DNA from 3 places in the Aquamicrobium sp. NLF2-7 genome. Region 3 is predicted to be linked to each of the others. Evidence: predicted binding sites of a transcription regulator. Region 3 holds the regulator's gene; each other region holds the start of a gene.
What was found. The regulator PhoB, encoded in region 3, activates phosphate uptake and scavenging genes when phosphate is short. The targets are predictions, from matches to a motif close to TGTCATNNANCTGTCAT.

Region 1 (9,779 bases), 120 kb from region 3:
GACCGACCGCTTCGATCCGCGCAAGCTGCTGTTCATCTATTACGGCATTCGCGGCCTGTCGCTGATGTATCTGCCTTATTCAGGCTTCTCGGCCACGGCCCTCATCGTCTTCGCCATTTTCTACGGCCTCGACTGGATCGCCACGGTGCCGCCAACGCTGCGGCTGGCCAATGAAGGTTTCGGCGATGCGGCGGGTCCGCTGGTGTTTGGCTGGGTGGTGGCCGGCCATCAGGTGGGCGCGGCGGCGGCCGCCTATTTCGGCGGCATCATGCATGAGTTGCAGGGCGACTACGAAATGGCCTTCCTGATCGCCGGGCTGACCGGGCTTGCGGCGGCCTGCATCTCGATGCTGATCGATACCAGCAAGCCGCAAAGCGATCCCGAGCCGCAACCGGCCTGAGTGAAGAGATCAGCCGGGGAAGCAGGCGAGCGGCACGTTCGGCCAAACTGCATCGGCGCAGCCGGCCTCGCGCTGGCGCTCGCGGAAGGCGGAGCTGACCGGGCCGGTCACCATGTGGTCGACGCCGTCGGGCGCATCGGCAAAGAGCTGCTGGGCGGCGGTGACGGACAGGACCCTGTCCTCGCTGTCGCCCTTGACTGAGGTCATGGAATGGGCTGCACCGCCTGCGAGGACGGCGGCCATGCACAGCATGGTGAGGCGGAATCCGGTTCGCGCTGCAGTCGGCATGGCCATGTCCAATCGCCTTTCGGAAAGGGTTCGCTGTACCCTTGGTTAACGAAACTTTATCGCATCCGGACCCTTAACAAATCGTAAGCGGCGATTTTCTTTGGCCGCTGCCCTTTCGCATTTGCGAAAAAACCTGTAAGAGCGCGCCAACCGAAATTGATGGCGTGGGCGGCCGGACCCGCTTTGGCTGCCGCCGTCAGTACCCCAGAGAAGATACCAATGAAACTCCGTAACATCGCGATCATCGCGCATGTTGACCACGGCAAGACGACGCTGGTCGATGCGCTCCTCAAGCAATCCGGCTCCGTCCGCGACAACCAGCGCGTCGCTGAACGCGTCATGGATTCCGGCGATATCGAGAAGGAGCGCGGCATCACCATTCTCGCCAAGGCGACTTCGGTGGAGTGGAAAGACGCCCGCATCAACATCGTCGACACCCCCGGCCACGCCGATTTCGGCGGCGAGGTGGAGCGCATCCTCAACATGGTCGACGGCGTGATCGTGCTGGTCGACTCGGCCGAAGGCCCGATGCCGCAGACCAAATTCGTGGTCGGCAAGGCGCTGAAGGTCGGCCTTCGCCCCATCGTTGCCATCAACAAGATCGACCGTCCCGACGCCCGCGCCGATGAGGTCATCAACGAGGTGTTCGACCTGTTCGCAGCGCTCGACGCCACCGACGAGCAGCTCGACTTCCCGATCCTCTACGGTTCGGGCCGTGACGGCTGGATGGCCGCCAGCCCCGAGGGCCCCAAGGATCAGGGCCTCGCGCCGCTGTTCGACCTGGTTCTCGATCACGTTCCGGCCCCGAAGGTCGGCGATGGCCCCTTCCGCATGATCGGCACCATTCTGGAAGCCAATCCCTTCCTTGGCCGCATCGTCACCGGCCGCATCGAAAGCGGCACGCTGAAGCCGAACCAGCAGGTCAAGGTTCTGCACCATGACGGCACGGTTCTGGAAACCGGCCGCGTGTCCAAGATTCTCGCCTTCCGTGGCATCGAGCGCCAGCCGATCGAAGAGGCGCAGGCAGGTGACATCGTTGCCATCGCCGGCCTTTCCAAGGGCACTGTCGCCGACACGTTCTGCGATCCTTCGCTGAACGAGGCGTTGCCGGCCCAGCCGATCGATCCGCCGACCGTGACCATGAGCTTCATCGTCAACGATTCGCCGCTGGCCGGCACCGAAGGCGACAAGGTGACGAGCCGCGTTATCCGTGACCGTCTGCTCAAGGAAGCCGAGGGCAGCGTGGCGCTCAGCATCGAGGAATCCGCAGACAAGGATTCCTTCTATGTGTCGGGCCGCGGCGAGTTGCAGCTCTCGGTTCTGATCGAGACCATGCGCCGCGAGGGCTTCGAGCTTGCCGTGTCGCGTCCGCGCGTCGTCATGCAGAAGGACGAGAACGGCCAGATTCTGGAGCCGATCGAGGAAGTCGTCATCGACGTCGACGAGGAGCACGCCGGCATCGTCGTGCAGAAGATGAGCGAGCGCAAGGCCGAGATGATCGAGCTGCGCCCGTCCGGCGGTGATCGCCAGCGTCTCGTCTTCCTCGCTCCGACCCGCGGCCTCATCGGCTACCAATCCGAACTGCTGACCGACACGCGCGGCACGGCGGTGATGAACCGCCTGTTCAATTCCTACCAGCCTTACAAGGGCGAGTTGGGCGGACGCACCAACGGCGTTCTGATCTCCAACGAACAGGGCGAGGCTGTCGCCTATGCGCTGTGGAATCTGGAAGATCGCGGCCCGATGGTCATCGATCCCGGCGTCAAGGTCTATCAGGGCATGATCATCGGCATTCACTCCCGCGACAACGATCTGGAAGTGAACGTGCTGAAGGGCAAGAAGCTCACCAACATCCGCGCCGCCGGCAAGGATGAGGCCGTGAAGCTGACCCCGCCGATCCGCATGACGCTGGAGCGCGCACTGTCGTGGATCCAGGAAGACGAGCTGGTGGAAGTGACGCCGAAGTCGATCCGCCTGCGCAAGCTCTATCTCGATCCCAATGAGCGCAAGCGCTTCGAGAAGCAGAAGGTGGCCGGCGCGGCCTGACCGCACCCAGCCTCATCATCAACAGAAAAAACCCGGCGTCATTGGCGCCGGGTTTTTCATATCGATTTAAGAACCAGATGACGTCTGGTCAGGTCGCCTCAAAAGATTATGATCGCCGCATCAGCCTGGAGCTTGCGGAATGGACCTGACCTCTCTGCTCATCTTCGCCGCGGCATTGTTCGTTGCCGCCGGCTCTCCGGGGCCGTCCGTGGCGGCGCTGGTCGCGCGGGTCATTTCCACCGGCTTTCGCGGGGTGTTCCCGTTTCTTCTGGCGCTCTGGATCGGGGAGGCGATCTGGCTGTCGCTGGCCGTTTTCGGGCTGGCCGTGGTCGCCCAGACTTTCCATCTAGCCTTTCTCATCCTGAAATGGGCTGGTGTCGGATATCTGCTTTTTCTCGCGTGGAAGATGTGGACGGCCCCTGTCGAGGCGCACGGCGCGCCCCTGCCGCAGTCAGGTTCCTCCCTGAAAATGTTTTTCGCGGGTCTGGCGGTGTCGCTCGGCAACCCCAAGGTGATGATGTTCTATCTGGCGCTGCTGCCGACCATCATCGATCTGCAATCCGTTACCGTGCTGGGCTGGCTTGAACTGACGCTGACCATGGTCGTGGTTCTGGTCATCATCGATGTCTCATGGGCGCTTGCCGCCGTTCAGGCACGCCGCCTGCTGAAGAGCCGGCGCGCCATGCAGATCGCCAACCGCATCAGTGCTGTGACCATGGCGGGTGCCGCCGCCGCGATTGCCGGGCGCTCCTAATGGTTCAGCGCATGCACACACCGCGACGACTTCCTGCGGGCTGAGGCCTGTCACCCAAAAAGCAGCCACCCCTCCGTGATCATATGGCTGTCATTTCGTCAGAAGGACAAAGCATATCATGGCTATTGAGAAAGCCGGATACGACAGAACCGCAACGAAGAGGAGCGCCGGGGCTGGCTCCGGAACCGGCGGCAGACTTCTGGAATATCTGCTGGCCCGGGCACCCGATGAGGACGTCGCGGCCTATGATGAAGCGGATCTGGAACGCGCAGCAGCACTGGCCGAACGAGCCGTCGCAAGCCACAGCAAGGGCGCGAGCACCATCCTGATCGATGCCGGTGGGGACGTCTCGCGGCAGGGCCGCCCCGTAACTGTCATCACCATCGTCAATGACAACATGCCGTTCCTGTTCGATTCCGTCATTGGCGAGATCAACGAGGCGGTCGGAGAAGCGTTCTTCGTCGCGCATCCGGTGCTGAACGTGCGCCATGACGCTGCGGGCGGGGTTGAAATTCTGGGTGACACATGCGCGTCCAGCGAAGACGCCGGTGCCGACCGGCTGAGTGTCATTCAGGTTCATGTCGCACGCATGAACGCGGATGAAGCTTCCCTGCTGGAGCAGAAGCTCAGCCGTACGCTTGAGCAGGTGCGCGCCGCCGTTCACGACTGGAAGCCGATGCTGGCCAGACTGGATGCGGCGATCAGCGATTTTCGCCATGCACCGGTTCCGCTGGAGCAGGAGGCCGTCAGGGAGGCGATTGCCTTCCTCGAATGGCTGCGCGACGACAATTTCACCTTCCTCGGCATGCGCGAATACAGATACAGCGGCGGCGAGGAAAGCGGCACGCTGGAACTGGCCGACACGGCGGGTCTCGGCATTCTGGGCGATCCCGACGTTCTGGTGCTGCGCCGTGGCACGGAATCGGTGACCACCACGCCGGAAATCCGCGCCTTCCTGCACGGTCCCGAGCCACTGATCGTGACCAAGGCAAACGCCAAGTCGTCGGTGCACCGGCGCATCTATCTCGACTATGTCGGGGTCAAGACCTACACGGCCAATGGCGAGCTTGCGGGTGAACTGCGCATCGTCGGCCTGTTCACATCCACCGCCTACACGCGCTCAGTGATGAACATCCCCTATCTTCGCTCCAAGGCGAAGACGGTGATCGAACAGTCCGGCCTTAACCAGCTCGACCATGCGGGCAAGGCCCTCATCAATGTGCTGGAGAGCTATCCGCGTGACGAGCTGTTCCAGATTCCGGTGCCTTTGCTGGGCAGGCATTGCGAAGCGATACTCGGTCTGGTTGACCGGCCGCGTGTGCGTGCGCTGATCCGGGCGGACCAGTTCGACCGCTTCGTCTCCGTCATCGTCTTCGTTCCCCGCGATCATTACGATTCGGAGGTGCGCGAAAAGATCGGCGTCTATCTGAAAACCGTGTTCGAAGGCCGCGTCTCCGCCTTCTATCCGGCTTTCCCGGAAGGGGGACTGGCGCGCATCCATTTCATCATCGGCCGCTCCGGCGGCAAGACGCCGGAAGTGGATACGGCAACAATCGAGGCCGAAATCCGCGATATCGTGCGCACATGGGAAGATGCGTTGCGCGAGGCGGCCGGCCCCGAAGGCGTGGACCGGCAGGTGACGGAGATCGCCCGGCGTTTTCCGCAGAGCTACCGCAACAGTTTCTCGCCCGACGTCGCGCTCGTCGACGCTGGCCGTATCGCGCAGGTGAGCGGGCGGAACCCGATCGTCATCGACTATTATCGCGACGTCTTCCAGACGCAGGAACAGGCCTCGCTGAAGATCTATCACCATGGCAGCCCGGTGGCCCTGTCGCAGCGCGTGCCGATCCTCGAAAATCTGGGATTCCGCGTCATCAGCGAGCGCACATTCGAGGTTGACGGAGGCAGGGGGACCGAAGGCGCGGACAAGGTGTTCGTCCACGACATGGAACTGGAGAGCGCCTATGGCCGGCCGGTCGACCTGTCCGACGGCGGCGCGCTGTTCGACGAGGCGTTCCTTGCCGTGTGGCGCGGTGAAATGGACAATGACGGCTACAATGCACTGGCCCAGACGGCCGGGCTCGCCGCCAGCGAAATACTGGTGCTGCGTGCCTATGGCCGCTACCTGCAGCAGGCCGGCATCCCACAAAGCCAGGACTTCATCGCGGCGGCGCTGAACCGTTATCCCGAGATCGCGCGCGGGCTCTACATGCTGTTCGTCGCCCGTTTCGATCCGGCCGCGCCGCAAGGCGACGAGGTGGCGGCGCGCCATCTCAAGGCCAAGATCAGGGACGCGCTGGAAGATGTTCCCAACATCGATGACGACACCATCATCCGCCGCTACCTCAACCTGATCGACGCGACGCTGCGCACCAACCATTTCGTCGAGGGCAAGCGCGAGCGCGGCCATTCGCTGGCCTTCAAGCTCGATCCGCGCGCCATAGAGGGGTTGCCCGAGCCGCGGCCATGGCGCGAGATCTTCGTCTATGGCTCGCAGGTCGAGGGCGTGCATCTGCGCTTCGGTCCGGTGGCGCGCGGGGGCCTGCGCCTGTCGGATCGCGCGCAGGACTACCGCACCGAGGTGCTGGGTCTGGTCAAGGCCCAGCAGGTGAAGAACGCTGTCATCGTGCCGGTCGGCGCCAAGGGCGGCTTTTACCCCAAGCGCCTGCCGGTGGGCGGCAGCCGCGACGAGGTGTTCGAGGCCGGCCGGGCTGCCTACATCAACTTCATCTCCAGCATGCTGTCGATCACCGACAACATCGGCACCGATGCGGTGATCCCGCCGCAGGGCGTGGTGCGCCATGACGGCGACGATCCCTATTTCGTCGTCGCCGCCGACAAGGGCACGGCGACCTTCTCCGACACAGCCAACGCTATTTCCGAGGCGCATGATTTCTGGCTGGACGATGCCTTCGCCAGTGGCGGTTCGGCCGGCTATGACCACAAGGGCATGGCGATCACCGCGCGCGGTGCCTGGGAAGCGGTGAAGCGGCACTTCCGCGAAATGAACCGCGACATCCAGACCACGCCGTTCACCTGCGTCGGTGTCGGCGACATGTCGGGCGACGTGTTCGGAAACGGCATGCTGCGCTCTGAACAGACAAGGCTGATCGCGGCCTTCGACCATCGCGACATCTTCATCGATCCCGATCCGGACGCCGCATCGTCCTTTGCCGAGCGCCAGCGCCTGTTCGGCGTGCCGCGTTCGAGCTGGCAGGATTACGACAAGTCGAAGCTTTCCGCCGGCGGCATGATCGTGTCTCGCGCGCAGAAGTCGATCACGCTGACGCCGGAGGCCGCCGCAGCGATCGGCATCGGCAAGACGGTGGCCACGCCGGTCGAGTTGATCCGCGCCATCCTCGCAGCACCTGTGGACCTGTTGTGGTTCGGCGGCATCGGCACCTATCTGAAGGCCGCCGGGGAAACCAATCAGGATGTGGGCGACCGCGCCAACGATGCCATCCGCATCAATGGCGGCGATGTGCGCGCCAAGGTCATAGGCGAGGGCGCGAACCTCGGCATGACCCAGCGCGCCCGCATCGAATATGGCCTCAGCGGCGGCCGCAGCAACTCCGACGCCATCGACAATTCCGGCGGGGTCAACTGCTCGGACGTCGAGGTCAACATCAAGATCGCGCTGGCCGCCGCCATGCGCAAGGGCGCGCTTGAGCGTCCCGCGCGCAACAAATTGCTGGCTGAGATGACGGACGAGGTGGCGGGGCTGGTTCTGGCCAACAACTACCAGCAGACGCTCGCCCTGTCGCTTGCGCGGCGGCGCGGCCTTGCCGACATGGCCCATCAGGCCCGCTTCATGGCGGCGCTGGAAAGCCGCGGCCTGCTCGACCGGGCGGTCGAAAACCTGCCTTCGGCTGCGGTGCTGGCCGAGCGCGAGGCGCGGGGCGAGCCGTTGACGCGGCCTGAACTTGGCGTGCTGCTCGCCTATGCCAAGATCGTGCTGTTCAGCGATATCGTTGCCTCCGAGGTGCCGGACAATCCGCATTTCGAGCAGGACCTGATGAGCTACTTCCCGCATGCCATGGCTGAGAAGTTCGGCGAGGAAATCACCACCCATCGCCTGCGGCGCGAGATCATCACCCGCGTTCTGGCCAATGATCTGGTCAATCGGGGTGGGCCCACCTTCGTCAACCGGCTGATGGAGACGACCGGGCGCAGTGCGGCCGATGTGATGCTGACCTTCGTGCTGATCCGCGAAGGCTTCGGGCTGCCCGCGCTCTACGACGAGATCGATGCGCTCGACAACCGCATCGACGGCGAGGTTCAGCTCGGCCTCTACCAGACGGTCAGCCGCCTGATCTATGTGAACAGCGGCTGGTACCTGAAGAACGATGCCGGGGGCGGTGACCTCGACGAGCGCATTGCAAGCCTCAGGTCCGCCCGTGCGGAACTGGAGCCGAACCTGCTCCAGCTGTTGCCCGAAACGTCCCGCGAACGGGTGGATGCCGCGCGCGCGGACCTCGTCTCGCACGGCGTGCCCGAGCAGCTCGCAGCCCGGCTGGCGCTGGCCGAATTCGCCGATCTGGTGCCCGACATCGCGCTCACCGCGCGCCTGGCCGGTGCGGATATGATCGCGGCGGCGCGGGCGTTCTTCGCGGTCAGCGAAGCGTTTCGCATCGCCCGCATCGAAGAGGCCGCCTATGCGATCTCGCCCTCCGACTATTACGACCAGCTTGCCCTGTCGCGCGCGACCGACACGATCGACGCCGCACGACGCGGCATCGCGGTGGCGGCGCTGGCCGGCCATGGCGGGGCGGAGGATCCGGTGGCCGCGTGGCTCGAAGCGGGCGGCGCGCGCGTCGGCGCGATCCGGGAGCGTCTTCAGGCCCTGACCGAGGCGGGCGACATCTCGGTGTCACGCCTGTCCGTCGCGGCGGGGCTGATGAGCGATCTTTCGGGGCCGCGTGGGGCCTGAGGGCTCAGCGCTGTGATCTGATGAATCATCCCCGCCGGCGGCAAGCTGGCGGGCTTTCAGAAGGCCTCTTGCGTTTTGAAGGCCGGTGACGTAGGCATTGCGCACCAGGCCGGGCCCCTCTGGCAGTCAATTTGGCTGTGATGTCGGACTGGAATTCAAAACCGGCGGCCTGGCTTTCATGTTTCCCATTTCAAACCGCATCTGAGTTCTTGTGACGGACTGCGTGTCCGGCAAGGTTCATATGCGCGCCAGATCGCCCAAGCTGAACGCAAGGGTGCAGAATGACAGAATTTTTCACGGGCGATGCGTTAACGGCCCTGTTGCAGGTCATCATGATCGACCTGGTTCTGGCCGGCGACAACGCCATCGTTATCGGACTGGCGGCCGCCGGCCTTCCCAAGGAGCAGCGCGCCAAGGCCATCCTCATCGGCATCATCGCCGCGACGGTGCTGCGCATCGGCTTCGCGGCTGCCACCACCCAGCTTCTCCAGATCGTCGGTCTGTTGCTGGCCGGTGGTGTGCTGCTTCTTTGGGTGTGCTGGAAGATGTGGCGGGAACTGCGCCACAGCGCTGCCGAGGAAGCGCAGGGCATGGAAGCCCTGACGGAGAGCGACATCGACAAGGATGGCGCGGTTGCCGGCAAGGCTCCGCGCAAGACCTTCGCGCAGGCGGCATGGCAGATCGTCATTGCCGACGTGTCCATGTCGCTGGACAATGTGCTGGCGGTCGCCGGCGCCGCACGCGACCATCCCGGCGTGCTGATCTTCGGCCTGGCGCTCTCGATCGCCCTGATGGGCCTCGCCGCCAGCTTCATCGCGCGCATCCTCCAGAAGCATCGCTGGATCGCCTATGTCGGTCTCGTCATCATCCTCTATGTGGCGGGCGAGATGATCTATCGCGGGGCGATGGAGGTCTGGCCCTATCTGTTTGATCCCACGGTTTAATGGTGCGATCCTTTCTCTGGAATGGAGGGAAGCCCTATGGGACAAATTCGTCACGGCAGCGCCACGACCACGCACGCTGTCCGAGCAGCAATACAGCGATCGCAAGCTTCGCTCGCGCAACTGAGCAGGGAGTTGGGTATCAACCCCAAGACCGTTGCGAAATGGCGCAAGCGCGCGACGGTAGAGGATATGAAGACGGGGCCGTCAGAGCCGCGGTCCACCGTCCTCACCGAAGCCGAGGAGGCGATGGTTGTGGCGTTCAGGCGCCATACGCTTCTACCATTAGATGATTGTCTTTACGCCCTGCAGCCCTCGATCCCGCACCTGACACGATCCGCACTGCACCGGTGCCTGCAACGGCATGGCATCTCGCGCTTGCCGGATGTGGAGGGCGACAAACCTAAGCGGTCGAAGTTC
Region 2 (9,779 bases), 1.2 Mb from region 3:
TGGATCGTGGTTTTCATCGGCCTGATCGCGTATCTGGTGTCTGCGTGGAAACCAGACATGTTCTGGCGTTATGCGCCCAGCTATGTCTCCGGCGTCTGGGTCACGCTCAAACTGGTCGGGCTGTCCGTCGTGATCGGCGCGGTGCTGTCGGTGCCGATCGCTTATGCGCGCACTTCGCGCAATCCGTTTATTGCAACCCTCGCCTATGCCTATGTCTATTTCTTCCGCGGCACGCCGCTGCTGGCACAGGCCTTCTTGATCTACTACGGGGTCGGCTCCTTCCGCGCGCAGTTCGAGGCGGTCGGCCTGTGGTTCTTCTTTCGCGACGCTTTCAATTGCGCCCTGTTCGCCTTTTCGCTCAACACCGCAGCCTATCAGGCGGAAATCCTGCGCGGCGCCATAGCCAGCGTGCCGAAGGGCCAATGGGAGGGCGCGAACTCTCTTGGTCTTCCGCGGCTGGTAACGCTGCGCAAGATCATCATGCCTCAGGCACTGATCGTTGCGCTGCGTCCCTACGGCAACGAGCTGATCCTGATGATCAAAGGGTCGGCCATCGTCGCCATCATCACCGTGTACGACCTCATGGGCGTGACCCGTCTCGTCTATTCGCGCACTTTCGATTTCCAGTCTTATCTTTGGGCCGCGATCATCTATCTGCTGATCGTTGAAACATTGCGCCACGCGGTGGAATGGATCGAAAAACGCATTACACGACATCTCAAGCGCTGATTCTCCCACGCATCGACGCGGCCCGCGAACGGCATCGCTTCGCATGAAAGGATATTGAACAATGGCAACAGTGGCTTTCCTCGGTCTGGGCGTCATGGGCTATCCAATGGCCGCCCATCTGAAAAACAAGGGAGGCCATGACGTCACGGTCTACAACCGGACCGGGGCCAAAGCGGAGCGCTGGGTGGCCGAGCACGGCGGCAGGTTCGCCGCCACGCCGGCTGAAGCCGCGCGCGACAAGGATTTTGTGTTCTCCTGCGTCGGCAATGACGATGATCTCCGTTCGGTAACGATCGGCCCCGAAGGCGCGTTCCGGAGCATGAAGAAGGGTGCTGTTTTCATCGACAACACCACGGCGTCGGCCGAGGTGGCACGCGAACTCGCCGCTCATGCGGATAAAGCCGGTTTTTCCTTCCTCGACGCTCCCGTGTCCGGTGGTCAGGCCGGCGCTGAGAATGGCGTTCTGACAGTCATGGTCGGCGGCGAGCGAGCCGCTTTCGACCGTGCTCGCCCGGTGATCGAATCCTTCGCCCGAATGGTTGGCCTGATGGGACCGGCGGGCGCCGGCCAGCTCACCAAGATGATCAATCAGATCGCGATTGCGGGACTGGTGCAGGGACTGGCAGAAGGCATTCATTTCGGCAAGAAGGCCGGGCTGGACATCGAAAAGGTCGTCGACGTCATCTCCAAGGGCGCGGCGGGCTCGTGGCAGATGGAAAACCGCCATAAGACCATGAACGAAGGCAAATATGATTTTGGCTTCGCAGTGGACTGGATGCGCAAGGACCTTGGGATCTGCCTCGATGAAGCCGACCGGAATGGCGCAAAGCTGCCGGTGACGGCCCTGATCGACCAGTTCTACAAAGACGTGCAGGACATGGGCGGCAATCGCTGGGATACGTCTTCGCTTCTGGCGCGTCTGGAACGATAAAAGGCTGCCACTCAGGCAGATCGCGCTCTACCGAAGAATGCGATCTGCTCAAGGTGTTCCTGAATACGTTGTTTCCTCAAAACAGGCTCTTGCTTCCCGGCACCATGCTTTATCTGTGCCCACGCGGTTTTCTTGCTTGTTCGTATCATTTAATCCGCTAATCATCGCATCCCATGGCAAGTGCATCGCAAGAACCACGAAAAGCAACACTCGACCGCATCGATATCGCTATTCTCGATACGTTGCAGAAGGACGGGCGCATTCCCAATGCGGCCCTAGCCGAGAAGGTCGGGCTGTCACAGTCCGCCTGTTCGCGTCGCCTCGACAATCTGGAGCGCTCCGGCACGATCCGGGGGTACCATGCGCGGCTGTCGAACGCGGCGCTCGGGCATCACACGACGGTGATCGTCCACATCTCCCTTTCGGGGCAGTTTGAAAAGACGCTGTCGGATTTCGAGGCCGCCATCAAACGCTGCCCGAATGTGCTGTCCTGCCATCTGATGTCGGGCGAGTATGATTACATACTGCGCATCGCTGCCCGCGACCTCGCGGACTACGAACGCATCCACAAGGAGTGGTTGTCGGCGATGCCGCATGTCACGCGCATCAACTCCTCCTTTGCGCTGCGTGAAGTCGTGGATCGCACAGCGCTCGGCATGAAACCGGAAATGGCCTGATCGCCGCCTTACTTGGCGACGATCACGTCCGGTTGCCCTTCAACAGCCAGAACCATACGCAACCCCAGGACTTTTCCGAGCTGGGTGACACGCGCGGCCGGTCTTTCGCCATAAAGGCCGGAGAGATTTTTCGGGATTACCAGAGCGAGAACGCCGTCATCGCGCTTTCGCCATCTCAGTTGCGGTATGACGCCGGGCATTGCCGCCGAAAGCAGGTAAACCACCCGCATCGCACCGGCCAGAATGCGCGCCCGCTCAAGATAGCGCGGCGTTGCCAGTTCATGGAACGCCGGCGCCAGCCCGCTGAAAAGCCCCTCATGCCGGAACAGATTCGTCAGCGCCAGATAGGCGCGCCCCGGATGATCGACGCCAAGAAACGCAGCATGGGCGATGATGTTGAGCGACTGTGTTCCGCGATATTCCGGATGCGCTCTCCAGCCAATGTCGGCCAGCAGACAGGCGGCTTTCCTGTAGCGCGCCTCATTAACCGTTTCCTCGATGCCGAACGTCCGGAAGGATTCGCTCGTCCACTCGACAAGTTCACGAACGTGGGTAAACGAGCGCGAGCGCAGCCGTGCAAGCTCCTCGCAGGCTGAAAGCAGCGGATCTGCCGTCTGTTCCGCAGCCGGCAGAAGGGAATGGAGATAGCCCTCACGCACACCGACCGCCGACACGATAATGCGCGACGGCTTCATCGCGGTGATGATTTCCTTCTGAACGATGGCGCCATACGGCAACAGCGCACGGCGAGCCTTCGACACGCCTTCGATGCCCTTGATGCGTTCGATATTTCCCTTGGCGACCTGCTTGAGAAAGGACATCGCGCTGGCGGGGTCGATCTCATAGTGATGCATCACGCCAAGCGGATATCCCGTCTTCTCCATATGGAGGCGGGCGAGATTTCGCCAGGTGCCGCCCACGGCATAGAAGGTGCGCCCCTGCCCCGCCTTGAGAAGCTTTGCTCTGGCCACCTCGATGCGCGCGATCTTGGTCGCAACTTCCAGAGAATTGCCTGCCATATCCTGCAGGCGAAGGCCGCCCAGCGGCAGCGTAATGCCGTCGCCGATGGTCGTGCCCGCAACGTCGACAAGTTCGAGGCTGCCACCGCCCAGATCGCCTGCAATACCGTTTGCAGGTTCAAAACCCGAGATGACGCCGAGCGCCGAATAGTAAGCTTCCTGCCGGCCGCTGAGCACGTGAACTTCCGTGCCGAGCACATCTTCCGCCCGGCGGATGAAATCCGGGCCGTTTTCAGCCTCGCGCGCGGCCGCCGTGGCAAGCACATGCATGTGAACGGCGCCCGCTTGTTCGGAGAGGCTGCGAAAGCGCCGGAACTCTTCCATCGCTCTGGTCACCGCTTCAGGATCGAGTTTGCCGGTGGAGACGATGCCGCGGCCCAGACCCGCCAGCATCTTCTCGTTGAACAGCATGGTGGGAGACCGCGCCAGTCCTTCATAGACAACGAGGCGTATGGAGTTCGATCCGATATCGATGATCGAAACCGGGCGCCGGTCCTGAAGCCGGCCCTGAGATGCAGCAATCATCAGCTGGTCGTCGGATCAGTTTTCTTGCGGCGCTTGAACTGCGCGATCCGCTTCGGCGCATGCAGTTTCAAGGCATCACCCCGTCCGGAAAGGCTGGGATTGGTCATGAAATATTCCTGCGCATTGAACGGCTCCTCGCCCTCTTCAATCGTCACCCGGCGCGATGTGCCATCCGGCAATACTTCGAAACTTTGCTGGTTGTCCACCAGATTACCCAGCATGATCTGTCCAAGAATCTGCTCATGCACGGTGGGATTGGTGATCGGAACCATCGTTTCGACGCGGCGGTCGAGATTGCGCGGCATCAGATCGGCCGAGCTGATATAGACGATGGCCTCATCCGACGGCAGGCCGTGTCCGTTGCCGAAGCAATAGATGCGGCTGTGTTCAAGGAAGCGGCCAACAATCGATTTTGCCCGGATGTTCTCCGACAGCCCCGGCACCTGCGGCCGCAGGCAGCAGATGCCGCGCACGACAATGTCGATTTCCACGCCGGCACTGCTGGCATCATACAGCGCATCGATCACCTGCGGATCGACCAGCGAGTTCATCTTCATCCAGATTCGCGCCGGGCGCCCGGCCCTGGCATGGGCGATCTCGTTTTCGATATGCCCGAGAATGCGACTGCGCAGAGTGTAGGGCGAAAGCGCGATCGCCATTTCGTCGGTCGGCTCAGCATATCCGGTGATGAAATTGAATATCTGAGCGACGTCGCTCGCCATCTTCGGGTCGCAGGTGAAGAAGGACAGGTCCGTGTAGATACGCGCCGTGATCGGGTGGTAGTTGCCGGTGCCCAGATGCACGTAATTGCGCAGCCTGCCATCCTCGCGCCGCACCACGGAAGACATCTTGGCATGCGTCTTCAGCTCCAGAAAGCCGAACACGACCTGCACGCCGGCCCGCTCCAGATCGCGCGCCCAGCGAATGTTCGCCTCTTCGTCGAACCGTGCCTTGAGCTCGACAAGTGCTGTCACGGATTTTCCGGCCTCGGCCGCATCGATCAGCGCGCGCACGATCGGGCTGTCGTTGGAGGTTCTGTAAAGCGTCTGCTTGATTGCCACGACTTCGGGGTCGACCGCTGCCTGACGCAGGAACTGCACCACCACATCGAAAGATTCATATGGATGGTGAACGACGATATCCTTCTCACGGATGGCAGCGAAGCAATCGCCGCCATGCTCGCGGATGCGCTCAGGGAACCGCGGATTGTAGGGCGTATATTTCAGGTCGTCGCGCGCAATGGAGACAATCTCCGAAATCTGGCTGAGCGCCAGCGGCCCCTCGATGACGCTGATGCGGTTGCCAGCAACCCCAAGCTCTCCCGCCACGAATTCGCGCAGGCTTTCCGGCATGCGGCTGTCGAACTCGATGCGGATGACCGAACCGCGCCGACGGCGCTTCAGCGCGGTCTCAAACAGACGCACCAGATCTTCGGATTCCTCCTCCACCTCGATGTCGCTGTCGCGGATGATCTGGAAGGTGCCCGAACCCTTGACTTCGTAACCCGGGAACAGACGTCCGATGTAGAGACCGACCACATCCTCAAGCGGAACGAACCGAATGCGGGTCTTGCGATCAGGCAGGCGGACATAGCGCTTCAACGCCGGCGGCAGGCGCAGAAGCGCGCTCATTTCCTCGCCCTCCCGCAGATGACGCAACTGCAGCGCCATGGAGAAACCAAGGTTCGGGATGAAGGGAAAAGGGTGCGCGGGATCGATCGAAAGCGGGGTCAGAACCGGAAACACCTGCTCGCGGAAATACTCTTCCAGCCAGACCTTTTCATCCTTGGTAAGCGCAGAAACGTTGACCGTTTCGATCCCTTCTGCGTCGAGACGTGCCATCAGCTCCGCCAGTACCTTCTGCTGGTCGGCCTGCAGGCGCTCAACTTCGCGCAACACCTGTTCGAGCTGCTGCTCCGGGGTGCGTCCGTCCGGGCTTTTCAGGCTGATGAGCTGGCGCACCTGCCCGGCCAGACCCGCGACACGCACCATGAAGAACTCGTCGAGATTGGCGGCGGATATGGAAAGGAAGCGGACACGTTCGAGCAATGGGTGGCGTTCGTTGCGGGCTTCCTCAAGCACACGGCGGTTGAACTGCAACCACGAAAACTCACGATTGACGAAACGATCAGGGTTGCCGCTCTCTGTCGCCGCGACCTCAGATGTCGTGAACTCTGCCTGTTTTGGCCTCAATCCGCTCATATCCCCGCTTTCCTGCCTCTGCCGGCGTGAAACCCGTCACACCGCCAGCCGGCTACATTGTTTCACATTATCCTCTGGCAGGGTTTTACGACAGTTTGATTTCACAAGCCTTGCAAAGAACCCTGTTATGATCCAAACGCTGGATAACAGCTCGAAGGAGACGATGATGGCTGGCGGTATCATTCCCCACTTCCAGAACGATCAGGGTCACGCAGCGATCGAGATCGGCGTCAAGGAATTCATGTGCGTGGGAGCAACCTCTCCGTACGATCATCCGCATGTGTTTCTGGACATGGGGGCGGATGACGAGAAGGTGTGCCCCTACTGCTCGACGCTGTACCGCTACAATGCGGCCCTCGCTGCAGACGTAACCATCCCCGCAGGCTGCGCCTATATCGACCGGGCCGCCTGAGCGGCAAACGGCCGGAACCCATCATGGCATACAGGGGCGAAAGCCCGATCGTGATCGCCGGGGCCGGCATTGCCGGCCTCACCATGGCGATTGCTCTGGCGCGCCGGGGAATCATCACCCGTGTTTTCGAGCAGGCCCCCAAACTGGAAGCCTTTGGCGCGGGGCTTCAGATTTCGCCAAACGCCGCACGCATTCTCACAGATCTCGGCGTTCTGCCGCATCTGCGCCCCCACGCGGTGCAGCCGCAGGCCGTGCGACTGAAAGACGCCAACACGCTGCGCGAGCTTGCCAGCGTTCCGCTTGGGAAATTCGCTGAACAGCGCTGGAACGCACCCTATCTCGTTTCGCACCGCGCCGACCTTCAGCAGGCATTGCTGACGGAGGCGCGTTCACGGCCGGAAATCGAAATCAACACGGGCATGAAACTGGCGGAGGTTTCGCGCGAACGGTCGGGCCATGTTATCGCAAGCTTCGGGGACCCTGAAGGCAACACGACCACCGCAGAGAGCCAACTGCTGATCGGCGCCGATGGCGTCTGGTCCGCTTCCCGCCGGTTTGTCGAACGGTCTGCCCGAAACCGGTTCAGCGGACAGATCGCATGGCGCACGACCATAGAAACCAACAGTTCTGCCGGAGAAGCGTTTCGCAGGCTTGCGGACAGTGACAGTGTCACCACTTTCGTGCATGCCAGCTTTCATCTGGTGGCGTACCCCTTGCGGGCCGGAGCAGAAATCAATCTGGTCGCATTCACGCCCGCGATGGATATCGCGCAGAGTTGGGCAGTGCAGGCGGAAATGTCGATTCTGCTGCATGCCGTTGCGCGAAGTTCGCCCGCTCTGGCGCGTCTGGTGGAAATGGCTGGGCACTGGACGGCATGGCCGCTTCATACGGTTGACCCGGCTGCCAGCTGGACCGCGCCGGGAATCGCACTCATCGGGGATGCCGCACACGCCGTCACCCCCTTTGCGGCGCAAGGTGCCGCCATGGCCATCGAAGACGCGGCCCTGCTCGCGCAATATATCGCTGAGCTCACCGCCCCTGAACAAAGCGCAATATCCTTGTGGGAACAGCAACGTAAAGCGCGGCTGTCGAAAGTCGCGCGGCGTGGCGCACTGAACAAAATGGCATGGAATGCAGCAGGGCCGGTGGCTCTGGCGAGAAATCTTGTGCTCAGGATGCGCTCTCCGCAAAGCCTCGCAACCGATCTCGACTGGCTTTATGGGTGGCGGCTCCCGCAGGAGCGCTGAACAACCCGCAGCCGCCCTCTTCGTTTCCGCATTCCGGAAGCTGCGCGGCCTGGCAGATTTGCTATGCCGCGCCTGTCTTCCTCAATGCAGAATCTGGCTGAGGAACAGCCGGGTGCGCTCGTGCTGGGGGTTATCGAAGAACTCGACCGGCGTGTTCTGCTCCACGATCTGGCCCTGATCCATGAAGATCACCCGGTTCGCAACCTGACGCGCGAAACCCATTTCATGCGTCACGCACAGCATCGTCATGCCTTCCTCGGCAAGCCCGACCATGGTTTCCAGAACCTCCTTCACCATCTCCGGGTCCAGCGCCGAGGTCGGCTCGTCGAACAGCATGATCTTCGGCTTCATGCACAGCGATCGCGCGATCGCCACGCGCTGCTGCTGGCCGCCCGAGAGCTGGCCGGGATATTTGTGCGCCTGCTCGGGGATCTTCACCCGCTCCAGATAGTGCATGGCCGTCGCCTCGGCCTCCTTCTTCGGAACCTTGCGAACCCAGATCGGGGCCAGCGTGCAGTTTTCCAGAATGGTCAGGTGCGGGAACAGGTTGAAGTGCTGGAACACCATGCCGACGTCGCGGCGCACCTCGTCGATCTTCTTCAGATCGTTGGTAAGCTCCTTGCCATCGACGATGATCTTGCCCTTCTGGTGCTCCTCCAGCCGGTTGATGCAGCGGATCATCGTCGACTTGCCCGAGCCCGAAGGACCGCAGATGACGATGCGCTCGCCGCGCATCACCTTCAGGTTGATGTCCTTCAGCACATGAAACTCGCCATACCACTTGTGCATGCCGATGATCTCGATCGCGACCTCCGTCGCCGAGACCTGCATCTTGCCGGTGTCGACCTCGATCTCTTCAGCGCTGACTGCGTTTTCGGTGGCCATTTGCCATTCCTCTTGCCTAGCGTTTGTGACCGGTATCGAGCCGGCGTTCCATATATTGAGAATAGCGCGACATGCCGAAACAGAACACCCAGAAGATGGCGGCTGCAAAAATGTAGCCGGTCTTTGCCGTCTGCGGGGTCGCCCATGTGGGATCACCCGAAATGTTCTGCTTCACGACGCCGAGCAGATCGAACATCGAAATGATCAGCACCAGGGTCGTATCCTTGAACATGCCGATGAAGGTGTTGACGATGCCGGGTATGACCAGCGTCAGCGCCTGCGGCATGATGATCAGCCCCATCTTTGGCCAGTAGCCGAGACCGAGCGAATCCGCGCCTTCATATTGCCCCTTGGGGATCGCCTGCAATCCGCCGCGCACCACCTCCGCCATATAGGCCGAGGCGAACAGAGCGACACCGATCAGCGCCCTCAGAAGCTTGTCGAAGCTGGTGCCCGGCGGCACGAACAGGGGCAGCATGAAGCTGGCCATGAACAGCACTGTGACCAGAGGCACGCCACGCACGGTTTCAATGAAAATCACCGAAAGCAGCTTCACGATCGGCATTTCCGAACGGCGGCCGAGCGCCAGTATGATGCCAAGGGGTAATGACACCACGATGCCGACATAGGAAATGACCAGCGTCACCATCAGGCCGCCCCACATCGGGGTTTCGACATAACGCAGGCCGAAAGCGCCGCCCACCAGCAGGAAGTAGGCTATGAACGGAAACACGCCGAAGAACAATATGGCGTTCAGCTTCTTGTAGGGTACGCGCGGTATCAGGAGCGGCGCCAGCAGCGCCACGAAGATGATGCCGGTGAGGATCACGCGCCACCGCTCGTCCATGGGATAGCGGCCGAACATGAACTGGCCGAAGCGGCCGCTCACAAAAGGCCAGCAAGCGCCAGACCACCCGGCCGGAAGCTGGCCGCCCTGTTCGGTGGTCAGGCAGGCTGTGCGGTCGGCGCCGGTCCACACCGCTCCAAAGAACAGCCAGTCGAGCGCCCGCGGCAGAAGCGAAGCCACAACCAGCAAGGCAAGCACGGTGAGAACCGAGTCAATCGGAGTAGCGAACAGGTTCTTGCGCAGCCACGCTGCCGCACCCACCTGCGAACGGGGTGCGGTCTCGGCCAGAGCCATTTCGGTGCGCAC
Region 3 (9,779 bases):
CGAATGCCGCCGAAGGCGATGGAGATGTTGCGCATGTCGATGAGCGGGACGGCGCTGCCGTTTCGGGACTCTGCCATAGCCGTTCCTCCTAAACCCGCTTGCGGTAGACGGTGTCGAGCCACACCGCGATGACCAGCACGGCACCGACGACGATGTTCTGCAGGGGCGAGTCGATGCCGAGCAGGACCATGCCCGATTGCAGCGACTGCATGAGCAGCGCGCCGAGCATCGCCCCGATGATGGTGCCGGAGCCGCCCGCCAGCGATGTACCGCCGATGACGGCGGCCGCGATGACCAGAAGCTCGTCCAGCGTCCCCAGCGCATTGGTCGCCGCGTTGAGGCGGGCCGAGGAGATGGCCGCGCTGATTGCCACCAGCACGCCCATGATCATGAACACCTTCATGGTCACCCAGCGCGTGTTGATGCCGGCGAGGTTAGCCGCCTCCGGATTGCCGCCGATGGCGAACACGTAGCGCCCGAAGCGGGTGCGGTTGGTCACGAAGGTCATGATGATGCCGACCGCGACGGCCATCAGCACCGGAATGGCGATACCATGGGCGATGAACAGCCCCCCTTCCGGCACCTCGATGCCCTGCGCCGCTGCATAGCGTCTCACGATGCCCACCGGCCATGGATAGGAATTGGCAACCCATACCGCGCCCAGAATGGCGGCGCAGGCGACGCCCCCCAGCAGCAATTCGGCCCATACCGGCCGCAAGGGGAAGCGGAACCGCTGGCGCTGGCGGCGACCACTCACCATCAGAAAGGCGACACCAAGACATCCGGCCACGGCCACGACCCAGCTCCAGCCGGCGCCGATAGCGCCCAGCGGTCCGCCGCCCATCAGCTGAAATGTTGCATCGAGCGGCGCGACGGTCTGCCCGCTCGTCACCCACCACGCGGCACCACGCCAGATCAGCAGCCCGCCAAGGGTGACGATGAAGGCCGGCACTTCAAGATAGGCAATGATGAACCCCTGCAACGCGCCGATGAGGAGCCCCGCAAGGATGCCGCAGGCAAGGGCGATCACCCAGATCCACGGATCGCCCAGTGAAAAGCCGAACACGCGGATCAGGATCTGTGCCTGCAGAACGCCCATGACCATGCCGACGATGCCCTCCATGGAGCCCACCGACAGGTCGATGTTGCGCAGCACGATGACCAGCACCATGCCGGTTGCCATGATGGCCACGGAAGATGTCTGGACCGAGAGGTTCCACAGGTTGCGCGGCGTCAGGAACAGGCCGCCGGAAAGGAAGTGAAGCAGGAGCCAGATCAGCACCAGCGCCCCCAGCATGCCGAGCATGCGGGTGTCGAGCTCCGTCGCCTTGAGGAACTTCGCCAGCGGCCCGAGATCGGCCTCCCGCGCCCGGTCGCCCGTCGCCGCCGAGGTCGCATCACTCATGGTTTCCTCCCACCGGCCGGTTCTGGCCGTCAAATGCGCCGCACCATCATGCTAGACCAAATCCGGCAAAAGTGCACAGCGGTCTTGCAAACCGGGACAGCAAACGCCCCGGCCTGGCCAATCGCTTCGGAAATTTGAGGGTTTCATGCCGGGCACGGCACGGCAGACAGCCATATCCTGCGGGAAGCGCAGGCACCCCAACGCTTCCCGTAAACTGGACAGCTCAGTCGCAGGCAGCGACACTGCCTGCCGCAACGCCCGTGCAAACCGCATCCTTGGTGATCCAGCCGGCATCGATGACGACGTTGAGATTGTCCCTGGTGATCGCAATCGGCGTCAGGAACACGGACTTGACCGTATTGCCGCCGGGCGTGGTGAAGTCCTGCACATTGGCGATGGCGGTCATTTCCTTGCCGTCGGCCAGTTCGCTGGCGATCTGCGCGGCGTTTTTGCCAAGCTCGCGCGCATCCTTCCACACCGACACGGTCTGGGTGCCCAGCGCGATGCGGTTCAGCGCGGCATGGTCGCCATCCTGACCCGAAACCGGCACCGAGCCGGCAAGGCCCTGCGCCTGAAGTGCGGCGATCGCGCCACCGGCAGTGCCATCATTGGAGGCCACCACCGCATCAACCTTGTTGTCGTTGGCGGTCAGGAACTGCTCCATGTTCTTCTGGGCATTGGCCGGCAGCCAGCCATCGGTATAGGCCTCGCCGACATTCTTGATCGCGCCGGAATCCAGCGCTTCCTTCAGCACCTCGACCTGCCCGGAGAACAGGAAGTCGGCATTGGGATCGGCACCGGAGCCCTTGATGAAGACATAGTTGCCTTCCGGCTTCAGCTTGAACACCTCGCGGGCCTGCATGCGGCCCACTTCCTTGTTGTCGAAGGTGAGATAGAAAACGTCGCTGTTCTCGATCAGGCGGTCATAGCCGACGACCGGAATGCCCTCGTCGAGCGCCTTCTGAACGGCCGGACCGATGGCCGAGGCATCCTGCGCCAGAATGATGAGCGCATTGGCGCCCTGGCTGATCAGGCTTTCGACGTCGGTGAGCTGCTTGGAGGCGGACGATTGCGCGTCAGCCGATATGTACTTGTCGCCCGCCGCCTCGATCGCGGCCTTCATCGCCGCTTCGTCGGTCTTCCAGCGCTCTTCCTGGAAATTCGACCAGGACACGCCGATGACCTTGTCCTTCGCCTGTGCGGCGAGGGGAAGCGTCAGAGACAAGGCGACACCCGCCAGAATGGCAGCCGTAAAATTCCTCATGATTTCCTCCCTGCGCCCATGGGCGCGACGTTATGACCCGTGAACAAGCCATGCCGGTGAACAAGTCGGGCAAGGACTTTTTTCGAGCCTCGAAAAAATGTGGCGCAACGACCTGACCGTGTCAACGGATTTTCTGACCATCCGTGAATTATTTCGAAACCCGAATTAAATAATGACAGCCTTCGCCGCTTCTGACAAAGTTCACGGCCTGCTATGCAGCGTCGGCACGCAGGGAGGAAGAGTACAGGTAATGACTGTTGGCATGCGGCACGACGATCTGCGCCGGCGCAACCGCGCCATGGTGATTGCGGCCGCGCGGCGTGGTGGACAGGTTTCCCGCACCGAAATCACGACTATCACGGGTCTCAGCCATTCCACCATCTCCGCTATTTCCGCGGACCTCATCGCCGAGGGCATTCTGGCCGAGGCCCGACAGGATGATGCCCCTGCCCTCAGACGCGGAAGGCCCCAGATCGGGCTCGAACTCGACCCCGCAGCAGCCAGCGTGGTGACGCTGATGCTGTCCCTCAACACCCTCTCCGCCGTCCGGCTCGATTATTCGGGAGCTGTTCTGGACGAAGAGCAGTTGCGGCTCGACACGCGCGCCCTCTCCCGCGAGGCGCTGATCGGCGAATGTGTGGCAGTGCTTCAACGATGCCTTGCTCACCCCGCCGCAAAGGCTGGCCCGCCATTGCGTATCGTGTTCGCGGTTCAGGGCATCACCGACGCGGAAGCGCGTTCCATGCTGTGGTCTCCGATCACCCCGCACACGGACATCCCCTTCACCGACATTCTGGAAGCGGAATTCTCTGTTCCCGTAACGGTGGAGAACGACTGCAACATGATGGCCGAGGCGCTGCGCTGGCGCGATCCGGCCCGCTATCGCGACGATTTCATCGCCATATTGCTCTCGCACGGCATCGGCATGGGGCTGGTGCTCAAGGGCGAAATGTTCACCGGCACCCATTCCTCAGGCGTCGAATTCGGGCACATGGTCCACCGGCCGGACGGGGCGCTGTGCCGTTGCGGGCGGCGCGGATGCATAGAAGCCTATGCAGGAAGCTACGCCATCTGGCGCAGCGCCGCCGGCCATGACCAGAACGAGGAACCCCGGGGCGATATTGGGGAAACGGAGATGCGGGCGCTGGCGGACGCTGCCCGGGACCATGAAGGACGCGAGCGCGAGGCGTTCCGCATCGCAGGCGAAGCGCTCGGCTTCGGCCTCGGCAGCCTGTTTGCGCTCATCGACCCTGCCCCGGTGGCATTGGTCGGCCTCAACGCGGCAGCCTTCGACCTGATCGAACCGGCCCTGCGCGATGCCATCGCACGCACTGCCGGCGGCCAGCATTCCGGCTCGATCAGCTTCAGCATCGAGCCGGATCAGATCGCCCTGCTGCGCGAAGGCTGTGCCATGCGCGCGCTGACTTACGTCGATGACAGGATTTTTGCCGGCGGGCGGTCCCTGCAGGACGGCCCGGCCGCGCGTCACTCTTCCCTGCCCGTCACTCTTCCCTGATCGCGTAGCCTGAGCCGCGAACGGTGCGGATCACGTCGGGCATGCGGCCGGTGTTGACCGCCTTGCGCAACCGCCCGACATGCACATCCACTGTGCGTTCGTCGATGTAGATCGTCTCGCCCCAGACATTGTCGAGCAACTGTCCGCGCGAGAAGACGCGGCCGGGATGCTGCATCATGAATTCGAGCAGGCGGAACTCGGTCGGCCCCAGCCGGATCTCGCTCTTCTTGCGGTAGACGCGGTGCTGCTCGCGGTCGAGCACGATGTCTCCCACCTTGAGTACAGAGGACAGCACCTCGGGCTTGGCGCGACGCAGAAGCGCCTTCACCCGCGCCACCAGCTCCGGCATGGAGAAGGGCTTGACCAGATAGTCGTCGGCGCCGGTGGAAAGGCCGCGCACCCGGTCGCTTTCCTCGCCGCGCGCCGTCAGCATGATGATGGGCAGCCGTTCGGTCTGCTCGCGCATGCGCAGGCGCCGGCACAATTCGATGCCTGAGATCGCCGGAACCATCCAGTCGAGCACCAGAAGGTCCGGCACGTTTTCCTGCAGCCGCAACTCGGCCTCGTCACCGCGCGTGACGATCTCGACCTGATAGCCTTCGGCTTCGAGGTTGTAGCGCAGAAGCACGCCCAACGGCTCTTCGTCCTCAACCACCATGATGCGGGGTGCGATCATGCTTCGTCTCCTCGATCCTGCTTCAAACCGCAGGTGCCGGTATGCCAGTCTCGTCCTGCTTGGGACGGTGAGCCGGCAACTGCTCGCCGGTCAGCACATAATAGGCATTTTCGGCAATATTGGTCACGTGGTCGCCAATGCGCTCCAGGTTCTTCGCACAGAAAAGCAAATGCGTGCAGGCCGTGATGTTGCGCGCGTCCTCCATCATGTAGGTCAGCAGTTCGCGGAACACAGAGGTGTATTTAACGTCGACCAGCTCGTCCTCGTCGCGCAGCCGCACCAGCCCTTCCGGGTTGCGCGCGCCATATTCGTCAATGACGCCCTGTACCTGCTCAAGAACCAGTTCGGACATGTCTTCGATGGAGCGGGCGAAGGCGCGCGGCACGCTCGACTGACCCACCGCATCGACGCGCTTGGCGATGTTCTTGGCCAGATCGCCGATGCGTTCGAGATCGCCGGCCATGCGGATCGCGCCCACGATGGCACGCAGGTCCTGCGCCATCGGCTGGCGCTTGCCGATCAGCGTGATGGCGCGGTCGTCCAGGCGACGCTGCAACTCGTCCATCACCGCATCCTCGGAGATGACGCGCTGGGCCAGCGCATTGTCCGGCACGATCAGGCTCTGTGTCGCCTCATCGACCATGGACCCGGCCAGGCTGACCATGTCACGCACCAGCCCTTCGATCTCGCCAAGATCGTCGTCGAAGGCGGTCACCGTATGAGCACCCATTATACGTTCCTCGTCTGTTGGAATGGCCGCAGTAACACTCAGCCGAACCGGCCGGTGATGTAGTCCTGCGTGCGCTTGTCGTCGGGGTTGGTGAACATCTTCTCGGTCGGGCCTTCCTCGACGAGATTGCCGAGATGGAACATGGCCGTGCGTTGAGAGACGCGCGCCGCCTGCTGCATGGAGTGGGTGACGATGACGATGGTGTAGTTCTCGCGCAGCTCGTCGATCAGTTCCTCGACGCGTGCGGTGGCGATCGGATCGAGCGCCGAGCAGGGCTCGTCCATCAGGATCACTTCAGGCGACACGGCGATGGCGCGCGCAATGCACAGGCGCTGCTGCTGACCACCGGAAAGACCGGTGCCGGCATCATGCAGACGATCCTTGACCTCGTTGAAGAGGCCGGCGCGCTTCAGGCTCGATTCCACCACCGCATCCATGTCGGCCTTGCTGCGGGCAAGACCGTGAATGCGCGGGCCATAGGCGACATTCTCATAGATCGACTTCGGGAACGGGTTCGGTTTCTGGAACACCATGCCCACGCGCGAACGCAGTTCCACCACGTCGATGTCGCGGTCGTAGATATCCTCGCCGTCGAGCGTGATCTTGCCCACCACCCGCGCATTGTCGATGGTGTCGTTCATGCGGTTCAGGCAGCGCAGGAAGGTGGACTTGCCGCAGCCCGAGGGGCCGATCAGCGCCGTCACCTGATTCTGGCGGACCAGAAGATCCACATCGAACAGGGCCTGCTTGTCGCCATAGAAGACGCCGACCTTCTCGCCCCGCATCTTGATGGGTTCGTTGACGGCGGCCACCTTGGCGTTCACGGCATTTTCCAGAGTTGCTTCGCTCATAATGTTCACGATCTTTGTTCCTTAATTACCAGCGCCGTTCGAAGCGCCGGCGCAGCAGGATCGCGGCCAGGTTCATCGCGGCAAGGAAAAGCAGGAGGATGATGATGGCGCCGGAAGTGCGTTCCACGAAGGCACGTTCGGCTTCGTTCGCCCACATGTAGATCTGCACGGGCAGCGCGGTGGCAGGATCCATCGGCGTGGCGGGATAGTCGGCCACGAAGGCCACCATGCCGATGAGCAGCAGCGGAGCGGTCTCGCCCAGCGCCTGCGCCAGACCGATGATGGTTCCGGTGAGAATACCGGGGGCTGCAAGCGGCAGAACGTGGTGGAACACAGTCTGCATCTTCGAGGCGCCGACACCCAGTGCACCGGAGCGGATCGAGGGCGGCACAGCCTTGAGGGCGGCGCGGGTGGCGATGATGATCGTCGGCAGCGTCATCAGCGTCAGCACGAGACCGCCGACCAGCGAGGCCGATCGCGGCAATCCCATGAAATTCACGAACACCGCAAGGCCGAGCAGACCGAACACGATGGAAGGCACGGCCGCCAGATTGTTGATGTTGACCTCGATTAGGTCGGTCCAGCGGTTCTTCGGTGCGAACTCCTCCAGATAGATGGAGGCCGCCACGCCGATCGGCAGCGCCAGCACCAGAACGATCAGCATCATGTAGACCGAGCCGATCAGCGCCACGCCCATGCCGGCGGTTTCCGGCCGGCTGGAAGCGCCGAAGGTGAACAGGCCGCGGTTGAAACGCTCGACCATGGCGCCGTCGGCGGTCAGGGTCTTCATCCAGGCAACCTGCTTGTCCTTGACCTTGCGGCGGGATTCGGGAACCGACATGTCGATCTGGCCCTTATGGGCGGAATCGACGTCCGCAGCGGCCAGAACCCACACATCCTGCGTGGTGCCGATGATCGACGGATCGGCGATCACCATGTCACGGAGTTGCGTGCGCACGCCCTGCGAGATCATGCCGGACAGGAGGCGCAGGTCAGCCCTGTTCTCCTCGGCTTCGACATCAAGCCCGAGCTTTGCGGCAAGAGCATTGCGCGCCAGCAGCGGATAGTTGGCGGTGGCCAGCACATTGGCATCGCTGTCGCGCTTGCCTTCCGGGTCGATGACGCCGGCATCAAAGGTAACCGGCAGGCTGATCGAGGTCTGCCAGAAAGCGGTGTAACCACCCCTGATGACAGTGAACATCAGGGCGCCGAGGAAGAAGATGCCGATGGCGATTGCCGCGATACCGTAGAAGCGGAACCTGCGCTCGGCGCGGTAGCGGCGCTTGAGGCCGATGTCGCGGCGGGCCGGAGCGGTGGCCGTCACGGTGTTGTCGAACGGGATGTCGGTCATTCGTACTGTTCCCGATATTTGCGCACGATGTAGAGCGCCAGCACATTCATGCCGAGCGTGATGACAAAGAGGGTGATGCCGAGGGCGAAGGCCACCAGCGTCTGCGGCGAGGTGAATTCAAGGTCGCCGGTCAGCTGGTTGACGATCTTGACGGTGATGGTGGTCATGGCCTCACCCGGATTGATGGTGAGGTTGGCGGCCACGCCTGCGGCAAGCACCACGATCATGGTTTCACCGATCGCCCGTGAGGCGGTCAGCAGCAGCGCGCCGACGATACCCGGAAGGGCTGCAGGCAGGATGACGTTGCGCACCGTTTCGGAGCGCGTGGCGCCAAGGCCGAGCGAGCCGTCATTGAGAGAACGCGGCACCGCGCTGATGATGTCGTCGGAGAGCGAGGACACGAAGGGGATGAGCATGATGCCCATGACCAGACCCGCCGTCAGCACGCTCTGCGCCGCGATGAAGGGCTGGCCGCCCGACAGCGCCGCCGAAATGTCGCGCAGCAGCGGACCGACCGTCACCAGGGCGAAAATACCGTAGACGATGGTGGGAATGCCGGCGAGCACTTCCAGCACCGGCTTCACGATCGAGCGCACTTTACGCGACGCATATTCCGACATGTAGATTGCTGCGAACAGGCCGACCGGCACAGCGAACAGCATGGCCACCAGCGCGATGTAAAGCGTACCGGCAAGCAGCGGGATCAGACCGAACTGACCGGTCGCGCCGCCCGAACCGGCTGCGGCGAAGCGCGGGTCCCACACCGTTCCGAAGAAGAAATTGGAGAGCGGCACGGACTGGAAGAAGGACAGCGTCTGGAACAGCATCGACAGCACGATGCCGACGGTGGTGAGGATGGCGACGGTCGAGGCCGCGATCAGGCCCCACAGCATCACCCGCTCGACATTGTTGCGGGCGCGGCGGCGAAGCGTGATGCCCGACAGCCCGAACCATGCACCTGCCAGCGAAATCAGGATTGCGCCGATGGCGGACCAGAGAGACGAGGCGTCGCTCATCGACCTGTAGGATTCAGCGGCAGGCACCATGTAGGGCTCGCCATTCGAGGCCAGCGCCAGACCCTTCGTGGCAAACAGCGCCTTGAGGTCTGCCTGACCGGAACGCACCTGCTCGATTTCAGCGGCGTCAAGCCGGCGCAGGCCGTCGCCGATCGCGTAGATGGTGCCCATCGTCAGCGAACGGTTCACATCCGGTGCGGAGGTCACCTGCCCGGGCAGGCCGCGCCACACGGCGCTGTCGATATAAAGCGGGCTTGCCGCTTTCCAGATCGCGAAAAAGAGGAGGGCCGGGAAGATCGCAAGGACCAGCGCGTAGGAGCCATGATAACCCGGCAGGGAATGCTGCTTGACGCCGGGTTGCGGCTCCAGCCGCGAGGCGCGCATACGCGCCACGAGAAAAGCCACCACGCCGATGATCAGAACGATGGCAAGAACCCAGGAAACGCTCATGAAGTCTGTCCAATTGGCTTTCAGGGGCAGGCCCTGGATTGCTTCACGCCTAAGATGGCAGGGGCGCACCTTGGATGGCGCGCCCCGAACCGGTTCTGATCAGAGGGTCTTGCCGGCTTCGAAAGCCGAGCGCTGCTCATCGCGCTCCGCATCGGGGGCCGACACCAGACCGTACTCGGCCAGCGGGCTCTCAGGGCCGACCATGTCGTCGGAGAGGAAGAAGTTCACATACTCCTTCAGGCCCGGAACGACGTCGAGGTGAGCCTTCTTCACGTAGAAGAACAGCGGACGCGACACCGGATATTCGCCCTTGGCGATGGTCTCGACCGAGGGGCTGACGCCTTCGACGGTGGCGACCTTCAGCTTGTCGGCGTTGTTTTCGTAGAAGGCGAGGCCGAACACGCCAACGCCGGTCTTGTTGGAGTCGATGCGGGCCAGCGTCTCGGTGTAGTCGCCATCGATGTCGACAGCCTTGCCGTCCTTGCGGACCGCGATGCAGGCGGCAGCAGCGGCCTTGTCG

Region 1: the regulator PhoB is predicted to act here: its motif matches at 3,566-3,582, upstream of MIC97_RS09095 (NAD-glutamate dehydrogenase).
Region 2: the regulator PhoB is predicted to act here: its motif matches at 6,170-6,186, upstream of MIC97_RS02375 (RNA degradosome polyphosphate kinase).

Annotation. Positions count from the first base shown of each region.
Region 1 covers NZ_JAKSED010000001.1:1,826,672-1,836,450, reverse strand. The annotation lists gene MIC97_RS09115 (MFS transporter) at 1-400, shown strand, start outside; gene MIC97_RS09110 (hypothetical protein) at 410-694, opposite strand; gene typA (translational GTPase TypA) at 908-2,734, shown strand; gene MIC97_RS09100 (LysE family translocator) at 2,874-3,488, shown strand; gene MIC97_RS09095 (NAD-glutamate dehydrogenase) at 3,607-8,418, shown strand; gene MIC97_RS09090 (TerC family protein) at 8,700-9,362, shown strand; gene MIC97_RS09085 (IS481 family transposase) at 9,399-9,779, shown strand, end outside.
Region 2 covers NZ_JAKSED010000001.1:466,433-476,211, reverse strand. The annotation lists gene MIC97_RS02395 (ABC transporter permease) at 1-729, shown strand, start outside; gene MIC97_RS02390 (NAD(P)-dependent oxidoreductase) at 791-1,660, shown strand; gene MIC97_RS02385 (Lrp/AsnC family transcriptional regulator) at 1,834-2,337, shown strand; gene ppx (exopolyphosphatase) at 2,346-3,881, opposite strand; gene MIC97_RS02375 (RNA degradosome polyphosphate kinase) at 3,881-6,082, opposite strand; gene MIC97_RS02370 (zinc-finger domain-containing protein) at 6,249-6,494, shown strand; gene MIC97_RS02365 (FAD-dependent monooxygenase) at 6,518-7,741, shown strand; gene MIC97_RS02360 (amino acid ABC transporter ATP-binding protein) at 7,823-8,626, opposite strand; gene MIC97_RS02355 (amino acid ABC transporter permease) at 8,643-9,779, opposite strand, start outside.
Region 3 covers NZ_JAKSED010000001.1:1,707,277-1,717,055, forward strand. The annotation lists gene MIC97_RS08400 (ATP-binding cassette domain-containing protein) at 1-77, opposite strand, end outside; gene MIC97_RS08405 (sugar ABC transporter permease) at 89-1,405, opposite strand; gene xylF (D-xylose ABC transporter substrate-binding protein) at 1,629-2,669, opposite strand; gene MIC97_RS08415 (ROK family protein) at 2,920-4,185, shown strand; gene phoB (phosphate regulon transcriptional regulator PhoB) at 4,172-4,861, opposite strand; gene phoU (phosphate signaling complex protein PhoU) at 4,884-5,591, opposite strand; gene pstB (phosphate ABC transporter ATP-binding protein PstB) at 5,630-6,451, opposite strand; gene pstA (phosphate ABC transporter permease PstA) at 6,468-7,793, opposite strand; gene pstC (phosphate ABC transporter permease subunit PstC) at 7,790-9,259, opposite strand; gene MIC97_RS08445 (substrate-binding domain-containing protein) at 9,359-9,779, opposite strand, start outside.